DNA from 4 places in the Arthrobacter sp. NQ7 genome. Region 4 is predicted to be linked to each of the others. Evidence: riboswitches for the same ligand, from Rfam matches in the RefSeq annotation. Region 4 holds a riboswitch; each other region holds the start of a gene.
The links. Region 4 has a riboswitch for S-adenosylmethionine ahead of metX (homoserine O-acetyltransferase MetX). Riboswitches for the same ligand answer to the same signal wherever they lie in the genome.
Positions count from the first base shown of each region.

Region 1: it holds a riboswitch for S-adenosylmethionine, as region 4 does, so the genes downstream of both, PUN71_RS13170 (cobalamin-independent methionine synthase II family protein) here and metX (homoserine O-acetyltransferase MetX) in region 4, are expected to answer to the same signal.
Region 2: it holds a riboswitch for S-adenosylmethionine, as region 4 does, so the genes downstream of both, PUN71_RS03745 (aminotransferase class V-fold PLP-dependent enzyme) here and metX (homoserine O-acetyltransferase MetX) in region 4, are expected to answer to the same signal.
Region 3: it holds a riboswitch for S-adenosylmethionine, as region 4 does, so the genes downstream of both, PUN71_RS16390 (DUF1737 domain-containing protein) here and metX (homoserine O-acetyltransferase MetX) in region 4, are expected to answer to the same signal.

Region 1 is NZ_JARFXU020000011.1:100,190-104,344, reverse strand. It holds gene PUN71_RS13175 (uracil-DNA glycosylase family protein) at 1-249, opposite strand, end outside; gene PUN71_RS13170 (cobalamin-independent methionine synthase II family protein) at 449-1,657, opposite strand; SAM riboswitch class I at 1,668-1,772, opposite strand; gene PUN71_RS13165 (SipW-dependent-type signal peptide-containing protein) at 2,030-2,737, shown strand; gene PUN71_RS13160 (S24/S26 family peptidase) at 2,857-3,369, shown strand; gene PUN71_RS13155 (hypothetical protein) at 3,602-4,099, shown strand; gene PUN71_RS13150 (choice-of-anchor G family protein) at 4,096-4,155, shown strand, end outside.
Region 2 is NZ_JARFXU020000002.1:198,497-202,651, forward strand. It holds gene rsgA (ribosome small subunit-dependent GTPase A) at 1-958, shown strand, start outside; gene hisN (histidinol-phosphatase) at 1,003-1,815, shown strand; SAM riboswitch class IV at 1,968-2,081, shown strand; gene PUN71_RS03745 (aminotransferase class V-fold PLP-dependent enzyme) at 2,118-3,536, shown strand; gene PUN71_RS03750 (class I SAM-dependent methyltransferase) at 3,646-4,155, shown strand, end outside.
Region 3 is NZ_JARFXU020000017.1:25,207-29,361, reverse strand. It holds gene PUN71_RS16400 (O-succinylhomoserine sulfhydrylase) at 37-1,245, opposite strand; gene PUN71_RS16395 (rhodanese-like domain-containing protein) at 1,246-1,656, opposite strand; gene PUN71_RS16390 (DUF1737 domain-containing protein) at 1,653-1,928, opposite strand; SAM riboswitch class IV at 1,942-2,057, opposite strand; gene opgC (OpgC domain-containing protein) at 2,205-4,155, shown strand, end outside.
Region 4 is NZ_JARFXU020000033.1:28,223-32,377, reverse strand. It holds gene PUN71_RS21470 (bifunctional o-acetylhomoserine/o-acetylserine sulfhydrylase) at 15-1,331, shown strand; SAM riboswitch class IV at 1,500-1,615, shown strand; gene metX (homoserine O-acetyltransferase MetX) at 1,628-2,743, shown strand; gene PUN71_RS21460 (MFS transporter) at 2,945-4,155, shown strand, end outside.

The DNA of each region.
Region 1 (4,155 bases), on a different contig from region 4:
GAGCATACGGGTGGCGGCGTCCTGGTCCCCTGCCGTGATGAACCCGGACTTGTCCGCCTCGCCGATGTTGGAGAAAAGGCTGATGATGCGGCATTCCTCCACGTCGTGCATGGGGTCCACGTAGGGAACCGTGGTTCCGGGCTTGGCTTCCCGCAGGGAGTCGCACAGTTCGTTGACGGCGGCCACGCTGGGTTCGTAGCGGCGGCTCATGAGCTGTTCGTGGAATGTTTCGGGGGCCAGGGCTGTCATGAAGGGCTGGTTCTCCTGCGGGGATTGGCATTGCTGCCGTCACCGAAACGGGCACGCGGGCGCGCGTCATGTCGGTGGCGGTTGGTTGGGGTGGGCCGGCTCCTGGCCGGCCTTGTCCAGTTTAGCAAGCCGCGGGAAGCGAAACGCCGGCCGTGCCTTCCGGTGATGGAAGGCACAGCCGGCGTTTCGGGCTTCAGTGCTACCAGAGATGTTTGGTGGCGCGGCGTGCGCCCTCGCCCAGGGCCTCCAGTTTGGCGAAGGCGATCTGCGGGTGGACGCGGCCGCCCAGGCCGCAGTCGGTGGAGGCGACGACGTTCTCGCGGCCCACGATGTCGGCAAAGCGGACAATGCGGTCTGCCACCAGGTCAGGGTGTTCCACCACGTTGGTGGCGTGCGAAACGACGCCGGGGATGATCGCCTTGCCCTCGGGGAGCCTGGTGTCCTCCCATACCCGCCATTCGTGTTCGTGGCGGACGTTGGCTGCTTCGAAGGAGTATGCGCCGGCGTTGACCTGCAGCACTGACCCGATGATGTCGGCAAGGGGGATGTCCGTGGTGTGCGGGCCGTGCCAGGAACCCCAACAGACATGCAGGCGGATCTGTTCCTGCGGGAGGTCGCGCAGCGCCCAGTTGGTGGCCTCAACGCGCAGCTGGATGAACTTCAGGTAGTCCTCCAGGGACGGTTCGGGGTTGATCTGGTCCCAGCTTTCGGCCAGGGACGGATCATCGAGCTGGACCGTGAGGCCGGCATCGATAATGGCCTTGTATTCCTCCCGCATGGCATCGGCACAGGCGTAGACGAGCTCCTCATCCGTCTTGTAGTACTCATTGGCCAGCCGCGCGCAGGAGCCGGGGGAGAGGGACGCAACGAAGCCGTCCGAGAGCCCGGCCGCAGCCAGTCCGGTCTTCAGGTTCCGGACGTCCGATGCCACCAGGTCCTGGCCGGTGTAGGTCAGGGGCCCGGTGATCTTGGGCTGGGCGACGCTCTTGCGGTGCGTGAGGATGCCGGAGGAGGGGTCGTTGTAGGCCTCGTTGAACGCCTGCCGGTCCCGGCGGTCCGGGAAGGAGGTCAGGACGATGTTGCCGGGGGAAGAGCGGTGCACCTGCGCATCGGCCCAGCGGTCCACATTCGTCGGCTCCAGGCCGCCCAGACGCGCAAAGGAGTAGTTCCACCACGCACCGTAATCCACGGAACTGGACATGGTGTGCCCGTACTCGCCGTCATTTGGGATGTCGATGCCCAGGTCCTTCTGGCGCTGCACCACGTCCACCACGGAACCTTCGAGGAGTTCCAGGAACCCCGGGGTAATTCCCTCGGCCTCCCTGGCGGCGTTGGCCGCGATAAGCTCCGGCGTCCGGGGCAACGAGCCGGCGTGGGTTACGCGGATGTGATCGGTGTTCAAAGACATGCTGGGTTCCTTTCCATCGGTCCTGGCAGTAGCACCTTCGGCCGGCGGCTGTGCTGCCGGACCGTGGTTGCTGCGGCGTCACTGAGCCAGGTCTCTTGGCCGCTCCGGATGGTTCACTCCCACCTAAAGCGACAGCAAGGCGGCGGGGCAAATCGGTTTCAGAATGTGGCGCGGCGCCGTCAGGGGCAGCGGGTCCGCCCCATTCAACCGCGGGAAAGCGGCCGTTGATAACATTTAATACACCGACTTGACTTTAATTAGTAAGTAATGATGGTGTAGAAACATCGGTCTTTTGGGGGAAATACCGATAATCCCCCATACCCGTGTCCCGGTTCTTACCGTTCGGGGTTTAATTCTAATTTGGGGGAAAGCATGGTTGAATCAACCAGCGCTAAGCCGCGCTCGCAAAAAGCTAATAAAGTCCGCGCCATTCTTGCCGGCGGGCTTGTCTTGGGGATCGGCGCGGCCTTCACACTGGCTGCGTGGACGGATAACGAGTGGGTCTTCGGCCAGAGCGAAAACGGCGGCGGCCCGGGCACTAAGGTGTACCAGATGCAGCAGAACACCTGGAGCGGCACCGGCGGCACCGAAGCGTGGAGTGATCAAGAGCTTCGTCCCGGTGGAGCGCTGACCTTCAGTGTCAACGCGGACGATCTGGTGCCCGGCAGCACCGTATACGCGCCTATGCAGCTGCGGGCGGTAGCGGGCTCCGAAGCCCTGGTTGCCAGCTTGACGGAGGCAGCTCAATTACTTCCGATTGACAGCGTCACCAACTCCTCCCAGCTCTACACGGCCCTGCGCTACGAGGCCAAGCAGGGTGTACCCAGGTCCTCATGCAACGCCACCGGCTTTAGTTCAGTACAGAACGGAAACATCGTGCCGGCAGGCTCAAATCTCAATACCATTTCCGTGCCCGGGGCAGCGACAAATATCAACTTGCCCAAGGGTGACAACGTGAACAGTGGCACCGCGGTGGATGTGTGCTTTGCCCTGACCCTTCCCACGGATGCCCCGGCAACGCTGCAGGGGATGAAGACCGTCCCGCTCTGGAAGTTCTCAAGCACTGTAGGCCTGCCGTAGCACCCCGGGTGGGGCGGATATTGGCCATGCCTAAGTCCGGGTTCCGGGCGGCGGGCGTGCCCTCCGGAACCCGGGTCCCGCCGGCTGTTCGAGGCGCGGCCAGGGGGCTCAGGGAGGTCTTGCTTTCCCTCGTTGCCCTGCTGGGACTGGCATGCATCCTCTGCCTGGTCCTCGGCTTTTTCTTCAAGGCGTCCTTCATCGTTTTCCGCACAGGATCGATGGAGCCGCTCTATCCGGTCGGAGCGCTGTCCCTGACCGTGCAGGTCACCGCCAAGGATCTCGTCCCGGGCGACGTCGTGTCGGTCCGCCGGGAAGCGGCGACCGCCCTCGTGACCCACCGCGTGGTGGCAGTTGACCCGCCCAGTGTGGAGGGGGCCACCGCATCGCTAAGGCTTCGCGGCGACGCCAACACGTCGGATGACCCTTTGCCCTACGAGGTGGCCACGGCCCAGAAGGTGCTGTTCACTGTTCCCGGCTTAGGAGCCTGGGTTATGGCTTCACGGGGGCCGGAGTTCCTGGGCGCAGCAACGCTCGCTGTGACGATGCTGGTGACATGGGCCTACTGGCCGCGGCATGGTGCAACTGGCCAGGTGGAGGTCGACGACGAACCCCCGGCGAAACCACAACAGTAAGGTCGTAATTGACATGGCGGGACCCAGCTTCAGGCACGTCGCAAGAGCCGCGGGGGTTATCGCAGTTCTGCTGGCCACCGCTGCGCCCGTCGCAGCGGTGGCTGACGAACCATTGGTGCCGGTTCCGGAGACGGGAGCGGCAGGTTTCCTTTCCCTTTCTTCGTCGGTGTATCCATTGGCCCTTCCTGCGCTTCAAGCAGGGGAGTCCTTCACTTGGCAGATTGGCGTTTCGGTGGACCAGCCCAGCGGTCAGTCGACCCTGCAGTTGACTGCTGATGGCGGGATCGCCGGCACAAACACTTACCTGGTTTCTGTGGACGAATGCGATGTCCAGTGGCAGGGGAGCAGCGGCCTGGGCGGGGATTTGCGCTGTCCCACCGGGTCCACACCGCGCATAGCGCCGGTGGCGCTGGCCGAACACCGGCAGGATGTGCTGGTTCCCTTGCGGGATCTGCGCGGCGGCACTTCACCCTACCTCCGCTTCATCCTGTCCCGGCCTGGGGGTTCGCAGGATCCGCGGGACACATCACTGACCTTGGGTATTGGAGTCACCGCTGCAGGCAATGACGACGCCGTGACCCCGCCGGCGAAGCGGCCGCCAGTACCGCTGGCGAACACAGGGGCAGCGGTGCTCCAGGGACTGCTGGCAGGCAGCGGCCTTCTGCTCCTGGGCGCGGCGGCCGTGGCGGCCGGCCGCCGAACCAGGGCCCGGACCGGGAGAACATCATGACAGCCCCACGCAGGAACCTGCGTCACCGCGCGGCCAGGAATCCGCGCACCTCCCTG
Region 2 (4,155 bases), on a different contig from region 4:
CGAGGACTCGGAGAACGAGCGGGTCGTTGTCGCGGCCCGCGCCCGCGAGCTTCGCCGCTCACCGGTGGTTGCCGGTGATTTTGTTTCCCTGGTGGGTGACGTGTCCGGTGCCCCGGATACGCTGGCCCGCCTGGTGAAGATCCAGGACCGGCACACGCTCCTGCGCCGCAGCGCGGATGATACCGACCCCGTCGAGCGCGCGGTCGTGGCCAACGCCGACCAACTGGTGATTGTTGTGGCAGCCGCCAATCCGGAACCCCGCACTGGCTTCATCGACCGTGCCCTGGTGGCCGCCTACGACGCCGGGATCGAGCCGATCCTGCTGGTCACCAAGGCCGACGTCAAGGACCCCGCGGACCTGCTGTCCAACTACACCCACCTGGACTTCCCGGTGATCATCAGCCGGACGGCGGACGCCCGGGCCTCGGGAATCGATGCCCGCTCCGACGACGGCCTTTCGGCCCGGCTGGACAGCGCGGCGGTGGCTGCCCTCCGGGCCCACCTGGACGGCAAGGTCACCGTGATGCTCGGACACTCGGGCGTGGGCAAGTCCACCATGGTCAACGCCCTGACCGGCGCCGAGCGGGCCACCGGCGGAGTCAACGCCGTGACCGGGCGGGGCCGGCACACGTCGTCGTCCGCCCTGGCCCTGCGCCTGGCAGACGCACCGCCCGGCAGCTGGATCATCGACACCCCCGGCATCCGCTCCTTCGGCCTGGCCCACGTGGACCCTGACCGGATCCTGCGGTCCTTCCCGGACCTCTCCCCCGGCATCGACAACTGCGAGCGCGGCTGCAAGCACACGGCGACCGCCGTGAACTGCGGCCTCGATGACTGGGTGGGCGGCGGACACGCCGGCCCCACGGGACCGGCCAGGCTGGCGTCCCTGCGGCGGCTGCTCGGTACCGACCCGCGGATGGAAGCGCAGGAAACCAAGGAGCTTGGCAGCGTCAACTGACGCGTTCTCCCGGCGGAAGCGCCCGCAGACGGTAGTTTGGAACCATGATCCAACCCGCTTCGAGCTACAACGATGACCTGCGCCTGGCCCATGTCCTGGCCGACTCCGTGGACGACCAGACCATGAGCCGCTTCAAGGCCCTGGACCTCCACGTTGAGACCAAGCCGGACCTGACGCCGGTCACCGACGCCGACAAGGCCGCCGAGGAAGCCATCCGCGGCCAGCTCTCCCGCTCCCGGCCCCGCGATGCCGTCCTGGGTGAGGAATTCGGCAGCACCGGCCACGGCTCGCGGCGCTGGATCATCGATCCCATTGACGGGACCAAAAACTTTGTCCGCGGCGTTCCGGTGTGGGCCACGCTGATCGCCCTGGTGGACGAGGGCGAGCCCGTGGTGGGCGTGGTCAGCGCCCCTGCCCTGGGCAAGCGCTGGTGGGCCGCGAAGGGCATGGGCGCCTACATGGGCCGGTCGCTGGCTGCCGCGACCAGGCTTCGGGTCTCCAACGTGTCCAGCCTCTCAGACGCGTCCCTCTCCTACTCCAGCCTCACGGGATGGAAGGAACGCGGAAACCTGGATGAATTCCTCGGCCTCACCGAGGACGTCTGGCGGACCAGGGCCTACGGTGACTTCTGGTCCTACTGCATGGTGGCCGAGGGCTCGGTGGACATCGCCTGCGAACCGGAGCTGAACCTCTACGACATGGCGGCCCTGGTGCCCATTGTGGTGGAGGCCGGCGGCCGCTTCACCTCCCTGGAAGGCGAGGACGGGCCGTTTGGCGGGAACGCGCTGGCCACCAACTCGATCCTGCACTCAGAGGTGCTGCACCGGCTCAATCCGTACCTCGACGACCTGCTGTAACGGCCGCCGATCCCCTTCTTCCGCGAATTTTACGACGCCGGGCGCCTCCCCAAAGGGGCGTCCGGCGTCGTTTATTCGATGGCGCGTAACAAAACCCTTAACAATTGCCGCGGCTTCAGTCCTGGCCGCCCGATGTCCTACGCTTTTATGCAGGTCACGAGTGCCAGCGCAAAACCCCGGTTTGCTGGCCGGCAACCCTCCATTCGCGGTGGGGTGCCCCGGGTGACGACCAGGCCGGTCCGGAGCGGATACGGCAAGCGCGGATTCCTAACGCCGGAGTCCTGTAGTCAAGTGAGGTCTCTGTGACAACTGCCACCGTCTCCCCCCAGCACGCCATTGCCGACGCTGCCGTCCCCGATGCACGCCACGCCGCCGCCGGCAGGCCCCTCGCTGCCGTTACCGGCGCCGAGATCCAGGCGCCCCTGATTGCCGGCGGCCACGTCCGCTACGCGAACCTCGACTACGGCGCGTCAGCACCGGCCCTGTCGGTGGTGTCGGCCTACCTGAACGAAATCCTGCCCTACTACGCGAGCGTCCACCGCGGGGCCGGGTACGCCTCCCAAATCAGCACCTCGGTGTACGAGAACGCCCGCAGCATCGTCCGCGACTTTGTGGGCGGCCGGCCGGATGACTCGGTCATCTTCACCCGCAACACCACCGACTCGCTGAACCTGCTGGCCGGTTGCCTGCCCCTGCACGATGGCCGCCCGGCCGGCGATGTCCTCTACCTGGACATCGAGCACCATGCCAATCTCCTGCCATGGCAGGGCGTCCCGCACCGCAGCATCGTGGCCGCGGACACCATCGCCGGCACCCTGGACGCCGTGCGCGCCGAACTGGAGCAGGGGGGGGTGAGCCTGCTGGCCGTCACGGGCGCATCCAACGTCACGGGCGAGATCCTGCCCATCCGGGCCCTGGCCGCACTGGCCCACCAGCATGGCGCCCGGATCGTGGTGGACGCGGCACAGCTCGCACCGCACCGCCGGGTGGACATCACTGCCGACGACGTCGACTACCTCGCGTTTTCCGGGCACAAGCTGTACGCGCCCTTCGGTGCAGGCGTCCTGGTGGGACGGCCCGACTGGCTGGACGCCGGCGTCCCGCACCTTGCCGGTGGCGGTGCCGTCAAGGAAGCACGGCTCGACGGCGTCAGCTGGGCCACCGGGCCGGCCCGCCATGAGGGGGGCTCGCCGAACGTCCTCGGTGCCGCCACCCTGGCCCGCGCCACGCAGGTGATCGCGGGTCTGGACCAGGACCGCTGGCACGCCCACGAATCCGCCATCCGCTCATTCCTTGTTGAGGGCCTGCAGCGCATCGACGGCGTGACCGTCCACCAGATCTTCAAGGACACCAACCCGGAAACGGACACTATCGGCGTGGTCAACTTCTCCGTCGAGGGCTACGACGCGGGACTGGTGGCCGCCTACCTCTCCGCGGAGCACGGCGTGGGCCTGCGCGACGGACGTTTCTGCGCCCACCCCCTGCTCAAGCGCCTGGGGCTGCCGTCCGGTTCCCTGCGGGCAAGCTTTGGTGTCGGTTCCCGGCTGGAGGACGCCGCGCGCCTCCTCGCAGGCATCCAGGCACTGCGGACCAACGGCCTGGGATGGGACTACGTTGTGGACGCTGGCCGGTGGGTACCCGCCAACGACACCCGCACCTACCCCCACTGGGCACCCAACACCCCCGGCACCGCAGGCGCGGCGCCCTGCATCGACGACTAAGCCGGCGGCGGCCCCGAACCGCCGCCGGCCGCTGCCACCAACCCTTCCGGCACTGCAGATACGGTAAATTCTTAAGGTACCGCAGGGCGTTGACTGAAGGAGGCCGCACGTGGTTCGGGGTGGCCCCAGGCTTGATCACGGGCGGCGCCGGGAGCTTGGACAAAGTTTCCAGGACGGCGGCAGGCACTACCAGCGCGTCCGGCCCGGCTATCCGCAGGAGTCAGCCCGGTGGCTGGTACCCGCCGGGGCGCATGATGCCCTGGACGTCGGCGCCGGAACCGGAAAGTTCACTGCCCTGCTGCTGGACATGGGACTGGACGTCGCCGCCGTCGACCCCTCGGCGGACATGCTTGCCCAACTCGAGGAACACTATCCGGCCGCCACCGCCGCGCCGGGGACTGCCGAGGCGACCGGCCTGCCGGACGCCTCCTTCGACGTCGTCACCGTTGCCCAGGCGTGGCACTGGTGCGACCCCCTGGCAGCAAGCACGGAACTGGCCCGCGTGCTTCGGCCGCACGGGACCCTGGGCCTGGTCTGGAACCAGCTGGACACCTCCGTCCCCTGGGTGCACCGGCTCTCCCGGATCATGCATGCCGGTGATGTGTACCGGCCAGGCCAC
Region 3 (4,155 bases), on a different contig from region 4:
GGGGAACGCCGGGCCATGAGCCCGCGAACCATGCGGCTAGATCTGCTTCAGTGCCTGTTCCAGATCGCGGATAAGGTCTTCCGGATCCTCCAGCCCCACGGACAGCCTGACCACGCCGTCGCTAAGCCCGATGGCCGCCCGCCCTTCAGGCCCCATGGCGCGGTGCGTCGTGGTGGCGGGGTGGGTGATCAGTGACTTGGCGTCGCCCAGGTTGTTGGAGATGTCGATGATGCGCAGCCCGTCCAGCAGCGCGAAAGCCGCTTCCTTCGCCGAGCGCCCCGCGGAAGGAGCCAGCTCCAGCGTGAGCACCGTGCCGCCGGCGCTCATCTGCTTCGCCGCCAGGGCATACTGCGGGTGCGACTTCAGCAGCGGGTACTTCACCCAGCTCACGGCGGGCTGTTCCTCCAGCCACTCCGCCAGCCGCAGGGCAGTGGCCGAGGAGTGGTTGACCCGCAGGCCCATGGTTTCCAGGCCCTTGGTCAGGACCCAGGCGTTGAACGCCGAAAGTGCGGGGCCGGTGTGGCGCATCAGCTGCTTGACGGGGCCGTCGATGAACTCCTTGGTGCCCAGGATGGCGCCGCCCATCACCCTGCCCTGCCCGTCGATGTGCTTGGTGCCGGAGTAGACGATGACGTCGGCACCGAGGTCGCCGCAGCGCTGGAGCAGGGGAGTGGCAAAGACGTTGTCCGCCACCACCGTTGCACCGGCCGCGTGCGCCAGTTCGCTGACGGCGGCGATGTCTACGATCTCCTGCATGGGGTTGGACGGGGATTCGAAGAAGACGGCGGTGGTGGGCGTGGAGAGCGCCTCCCGCCACTGGTCCAGGTCGGGTCCGTCCACGAAGACGGTCTCCACGCCCCACCGCGGCAGAATCTCGTTCAGGATCACGAAGCAGGAGCCGAACAGTGAGCGGGCGGCCACCACGCGGTCGCCGGCAGCCAGCAGGGCACCCAGGGCGGTGAACACCGCGGACATGCCCGACGCCGTCGCGAAGCATGCTTCGGTGCCTTCCAACAGCCTGAGCCGCTCCTGGAACGTGGCCACCGACGGGTTGCCGTAGCGCGAGTAGACAAAGCGCTCGTCCTCGCCGGTGAAGGCGCGTTCGGCTGCAGCGGCGGACTCGTAGACGAAGCCTGAATTCAGGAAGATGGCCTCGGACGTTTCCTGGAAGTTTGTGCGGTCAAGGCCGCCGCGGACGGCCTGCGTGTCGGGGTTCCAGCCGGGGGCGTCTTGGTTGAAGCTCACTTAGTTCTTTCCGAGGTTGGTGGGCAGGCCGCGGTTCTTCCAGCCATTGACGGTGCGTTCGCCGTAACGGTCCGGTTCGCCTTCGAAGCCTTCCAGCACGTTGTAGGACGTGAAGCCGGCCTGGGTGGCGGCGGTGGCGGCGGCAATGGAGCGCTGGCCGGAGCGGCACAGGAATACCAGCTCCGCGGCCGGGTCTTCCGGCGCCTGTTCCTTGAGGTCCTGGACGAAGCGCGGGTTGGGAATGCCGCCGGGGAAGGTCCACGGGATGAACAGGGGATCGTTGTCCGTGGCCTTGGTGTCCGGGATGCCGATGTGGGCCCATTCGCCCTCCGTGCGCACGTCCACCAGGATGGCGCCCTGCTCCAGCTTGGCCCAGGCTTCCTCGGGGGTCAGGTCTCCTGCGTAGCTCATGCGTGGCCCTCGCCGTCGAATTCGAGGTCCCCGCCGGCGTCGAGCTGGTCCACGGCGGTAGCCACGGCGGCGTCCGCGGAAGCGATGGCTGCCGGAAGGACGATCGCCTGCGCCACGATCACGCTGGTGCCGTTGAAGGTTGCCGCCGGGCTGCCGTGCAGCACGTAGCCTTCGGCCAGGGCGTTGGAGATCCGCTCACAGAATTCACGGTTGTCCGGGCCGCTGATGAGGCGGTAGGACAGTCTCTCGTCGGGGGCAGGTGCGTCAGACATGACGGATCTCCTTCTTTCACGCTTGCAGCTCGAGTCGGTCGATATGCCGAGTATTCACCTGAGGCACCCCGCCGCGAAAGGGAGGGTTGCCGACCGGCCAGTCAGGGCTTCACACCGGTACTCATTACTCCCCAAAAACGTAACACCTGCCGCGAAAACGCGCATCGCCGCCGTCGTCATGTTCCGTAATTCAGCAGCCACCCGAGGCGATAGGGTTCTTACCGTGGGGCGCCGCCCCGACGTCAGAGCAATGAGTGCCGGGGGGTTCTTGTCAGCATGCGGGGAAACACGTCGCACCACCACGCGGTCCGCCGCAGCCGTCCACGTTCCGTCGCCGCCGTGGTGGCCGGGCTCCTGATCAGCCTGCTGGCCCTGGTCGGCCCGGCCAGTGCCGCCCAGGCCAGTGCAGCCCAAGCAGGTGCCGCCCAGTCCGCAGCAGCCGCCCCGGACCCGGGAAAACCGTGGCTGGGCGCGGTGCTCGAATGGGGCGAGGACACCGCTGCCGGTTTCAGTGACCGGCTCGGTGCCGACCCCGCGGTTTTCGGCCACGACATCACCATGCCGTACCGCGAGGCGGAACGGAGCGATCTCGACGGATTCCTGCAGCAGGCGGCGGGCAGGGGCGCCCATGCGCTGCTCACCGTGAGGCCGTCGGTGCCGCTGGACCAGCTCGGTGCCCAGGAGGCCGAGGCCTTCGCGCAGCAGGTACGCGACCTGGCCTCCGGCTTCAAGGGGCAGCTGATGATCCGCTTTGCCCCCGACATGAACGCAAGCTGGGTGGCCTGGGGGCAGCAGCCGGCCACCTACCGCAAGGCCTTCCAGGCCGTGACGGCAGCTTTCAGGAAGTACGACGGCGGCCGGGTCACCATGGTGTGGGCCCCTTACCTGGGCAAGGACTACCCCTTTGACAGGAACCGGAGTGCCCCGCAGCCGGGAAGTGAAGGGTTTTCGCTCCTGGACACCAACGGTGATGGAACCTGGGATGGGCGCGACAGCGCCTACGCCCCCTACTATCCCGGGGATGACGCCGTGGACTGGGTGGGCCTGGCCGCCTACCATGACGACACCGCCGGCGGGACGGCCGTCAACACGGCTCCCCGAACCGATGAACTGAAGGACATGCTCACCGCGTCCGGCGGCGAGAACTTCTACGGCACCTACTCACAGCGGCACGGCAAGCCCTTCCTCCTCCAGACATCCGCCTTTTACAGCCCTGCAGCCGGAGGCGCGGCCGAGTCGGACATCAAGGCCGGCTGGTGGGACCAGGTGGTGGGGACTGCAACCTCCCCTGACTTCGCCACGACAGCGGCCGTCGTATGGGACGAACGGACCAGCACACGGGACACCGGGGTGGCAAGCATCAGCTGGCTGCTCACGGGGCGCCCGGAGATCGCCAAAGCAGCACTGGACAGGCTGAAGTCTTCCCCCATCGTCACCGGCCCGGTCACCGATGTGGCGTCCGGAAGCACCTACGTCCGTGCCAGCACCCTGTCCGGCGCGGCGGCCTGGAGTGTTGCTGCCGCCATGGCCATCCTCCTAATGGCTCTTTGGCAGATACCGCGACGGATCAGCGCGGCGACCGCCTGGAGCTACCAGGACCCCTCCAGCAGGGACTCGCGGGTTGACCTGCTGCGCGGCATGGCCATCGTCTTCGTGGTGGTCAACCACCTTGGCATGGCTTCGCTGTTCCAGCTGCTTACGCAGGAGGCCGTGGGTTTCGTCTCCGGTGCTGAGCTTTTTGTCCTGTTCTCCGGACTGGTGGTGGGCATGGTGTACGGGCCCAAAGCCAAGGAGGACTTCGGCCAGGTGGTGGACCTCACCTCGCGCCGCGCCGGAAAGCTCTACGTCACGGCACTGGCCGTCCTGGTCGGCGTCTTCCTGCTGTCCCTGCTTCCGTTCTTCAACACCGAAGCCCTGACCACCTTCGTGGACCAGGGAACCGGGGGCGCCGGGCACACAGGGGCGGGGCGCACGTACGACCTGTATGCCGGCATGTCCTCGCTGTTCCAGTTCCCCGTGCCCCCGCAGGTGCTGCCGGCCATCGTGCTGCTGCAGTTCGGGCCCTGGCAGTTCAACGTCATGGGCCTTTACGTGGTCCTGCTGCTTGTCAGTCCGCTGATCCTTGCCGCCTTGAACCGCGGCAAAGCCGCCTGGGTGCTGCTGGTGACACTTGCCGTGTACGCCGTGGGCAACGTGACCAGGTTCAGGATCCTGCCCTCGCAGTTCG
Region 4 (4,155 bases):
AAAGGAGATTTGCAGTGTCCAACGGATGGTCCTTCGAAACCCGCCAGATCCATGCAGGGCAGGAGGTTGACAGCGCCACGGGAGCCCGTGCCCTGCCGATCTACCAAACCACGTCCTTCGTGTTCCCCTCGGCCGAAAGCGCCGCCAACCGTTTCGCCCTGGCTGAGCTCGCCCCCATTTACACACGGATCGGCAATCCCACCCAGGACGCCGTGGAGCAGCGCATCGCCAGCCTGGAGGGCGGCCTGGCTGCGCTGCTGCTCAGCTCCGGGCAGGCTGCCGAAACGTTCGCCGTGCTGAACATCGCCGAGGCCGGCGACCACATCGTGGCCAGCCCAAGCCTCTACGGCGGAACCTACAACCTCTTTGCCCACACGCTGAAGAAGTTCGGCATCTCCGTCACGTTCGTAGCCGATCCGGACAACCTGGACCAGTGGCGCGACGCCGTCCAGCCGAATACCAAGCTCTTCTTCGGCGAAGTGGTGTCCAACCCGCGCCAGGACGTCCTGGACATCGAGGGCATTTCCAGGGTCGCCCACGAGGCAGGCGTCCCCTTGATCGTGGACAACACCCTCTCCACCCCGTACCTGATCCGCCCGCTGGAGTGGGGGGCGGATATCGTGATCCACTCGGCCACCAAGTACTTGGGTGGACACGGCTCGGCCATCGCCGGCGTCATCGTCGATTCCGGAAAATTCGATTTCAGCGAGGACCCCGAACTGTTCCCCGGCTTCAACACCCCGGACCCCACCTACAACGGTCTTGTCTACGGCCGCGACCTCGGAGCAGGCGGCGCCCTGGGCGCCAACCTGTCCTACATCCTCAAGGCCCGCGTCCAGCTGCTGCGGGACCTGGGCTCGGCGGTATCGCCGTTCAACGCATTCCTCATTTCCCAAGGACTTGAGACGTTGAGCCTGCGGGTGGAACGGCATGTCGCCAACGCCACGGAAGTGGCGCGCTGGCTGGAGGCCAGGGACGACGTCGAATCGGTCGCCTACGCGGGGCTGCCGTCCAGCCCCTGGTATGAGCGTGGCCGCAAGTACGGGCCCAAGGGGACGGGCGCCGTCGTCGCCTTCAACCTGGCCGGCGGCGCGGAGGCGGGCAAGCGCTTCGTCGACGCCCTTGAGCTGCACTCCCATGTGGCCAACATCGGCGACGTCCGCTCCCTGGTCATCCACCCGGCGTCGACCACCCACAGCCAGCTTTCCCCGGAACAGCAGGCGGTGGCCGGGGTGAACCCGGGGCTGGTGCGGCTGTCCGTCGGACTGGAACACATCGATGACATCCTGGCGGACCTGGAAGCGGGGTTCCGCGCCGCCAAGGACGCTTAGCAGGCAGCCGGCCGCAGGCAGCAGGCAGCCGGCCGCACGGGGCACGGAGCCCAGGGCGTCGGGAGCGCATGCAACCGCCGCCCGAACGCTCCGGCGGCGGCAAGCGGGGAAGTCACAACCGGTCATACTCTTGGCCTGGTGCGGGGGGTGTTTCGTACACTCGTACCAGGTCATGAGTGCCAGTGACAGCCCCGGCTTGCTGGCCGGCAACCCTCCTTCCGCGGTGGGGTGCCCCGGGTGAGGACCTGGCCTGCCGGTCAGACGACGGCAGGCAAGCGCGTAGAAGAGGTCTTGCCATGACGGTTACCGTCACCCGTACCACCGCCCCTGAGCACGGAATTGTCCGTTACGCCTCCATTGGCGGACTGGAGCTTGAAGCCGGGGGATACCTTCCCGACGTTACGCTGGCCTACGAAACCTGGGGCACGCTGAACGCCGACGGCAGCAACGCCATCCTGATCGAGCACGCCCTGACCGGCAGCACGCACGTGACCCGCGGCGACACCGACGAAGAGGGCTGGTGGGAACAGCTTGCCGGGCCGGGTGCCCCCGTGGACACCGACCGGTTCTTCGTCGTATCGGTCAACATCGTAGGCGGCTGCTACGGGTCCACAGGGCCGTCCTCGCCGGCCCCGGATGGAGCCCCGTGGGGTTCCCGTTTTCCCCTCGTCACACTCCGCGACAGCACCGTCGCGGAAGCCAGGCTGGCGGACCAGCTGGGCGTCAAGAGCTGGTTCGCGGTCCTGGGCGGATCCATGGGCGGCGCCCGCGCGCTGGAATGGGCCGTCACCTACCCGGAGAGGGTGCAGCGCTGCGCCGTCATTTCCGTCGGCGCCGCCAGCACAGCGGAACAGATCGCCTTTGCACAGGCCCAGACCCTGGCCATCAGGCAGGATCCGCACTTCAACGGCGGCGATTACTACGGCGGCCCCTGCCCGGAGGACGGGCTGGCGCTCGCCCGGCGCATCGCCCACATCACCTACCGCTCGGCGGCGGAACTTGAGGGCCGCTTCGGCCGGGCGCCCCAGGCGCCGGAGTCGCCCCTCCAGGGGGACGTGCTCGCGGCCCGCGGCCGCTACCAGGTTGAAAGCTACCTGGACCACCAGGGCAACAAGCTCGTGAAGCGCTTCGACGCCAACAGCTACATCGCCCTGACTGAGGCGCTGATGAGCCACGACGTTTGCCGCGGCAGGGGAACACTGGCAGAGACCCTCGCCAGGTCCACTGCGCGGTTCTTCGTGGCAGCCGTTGACTCCGACCGGCTGTATTTCCCGTCGCAATCCCGGGAACTCGCCCAGGCGTTGCCCGGGGACGTGGACGTCCACGTTATCCAGGCGCCTATCGGACATGACGGTTTCCTCACCGAAATCGGCCAGCTGGGGCACCAGTTGCGGAGCAGCTTCCTGGTCTAGAAGGCAAGGCGCATCCCCACTCCTGCGGGTCCCGGGTCAGGGCGGATGTGCATTCCTGCAGATGCCCTCTGCACTATTCGGCGTTGAGGTTGCACTCAGTGCAGACCATACTCATCGAATCCGGCTTTCGTGGTGTGCATCACACCCGGCTGCCACCGATTTGGTCCCCGTGGTGTCGACGACGACGCCGAAGGAGTTCACATGAGTACGGAAAACTCCGCCGCAAGGCGCACAGAGGAAACTGACATCAAGGCCTCCGGCCTCAAGAAAGTGGTCACCGCGTCCATGGCCGGCACGGTCGTGGAGTGGTACGAGTTCTTCCTCTATGCGTCAGCTGCCACGCTGGTCTTTGGAAAGGCCTTCTTCCCCAATGCCGGCACCGAACTGGACGGCATCATCGCCGCCTTCCTCACCTACGCCGTCGGCTTCGTGGCCCGGCCCATCGGCGGCATCGTCTTTGGCCACTTCGGTGACAAGTTCGGCCGCAAGAAGCTGCTGCAGCTGAGCATCATCCTGGTGGGCGTGTCCACGTTCCTCATGGGCTGCCTGCCCACGTTCCAGCAGATCGGGTACTGGGCTCCGGCGCTGCTGGTCTTCCTCCGCTTCGCCCAGGGCTTCGCCGTCGGCGGGGAATGGGGCGGCGCCGTCCTCCTCGTCGCCGAACACAGCCCCAGCAAGTCCCGCGGCTTCTGGGCCAGCTGGCCGCAGTCCGCGGTGCCGCTGGGCAACCTGCTGGCCACGGCCGTGCTGTTCATCCTGTCTTCCACCCTGACCCAGGACGCCTTCCTGGGCTGGGGCTGGCGCGTGGCGTTCTGGCTGTCCGCCGTGATCGTCCTGATCGGCTACTACATCCGCACCAAGGTCAACGATGCCCCCATCTTCCTGGAAGCCCGCAAGGAGGTGGACGCCGGCCACAAGGGCTACGGCGTGGCCGAGGTGTTCCGGCGCTACCCGCGCGGCGTGTTCACCGCCATGGGCCTGCGTTTCGCGGAGAACATCCTCTACTACCTCGTGGTGACGTTCTCCATCACCTACCTGAAGACCGTGGTGCAGGCCGATACCACGCGCATCCTGCTGCTGCTGCTCCTTGCCCACGCCGTCCACTTCGCCGTCGTGCCCATGGTTGGCAAGCTGTCGGACCGCTTCGGCCGCAAGCCCGTCTACATGGCCGGCGCCATTATGGGTGCAACGTGGGGCTTCTTCGCCTTCCCCATGATGGACACGAAGAACGACGCCATCATCCTGGCCGCCATCATGATCGGCCTGGTGTTCCACGCCTTCATGTACGCCGGGCAGCCCGCCATCATGGCCGAAATGTTCCCCACCAGGATGCGCTACTCCGGCGTCTCCCTGGGTTACCAGGTCACGTCGATCGTGGCCGGTTCCCTCGCCCCGATCATCGCCGCCTCGCT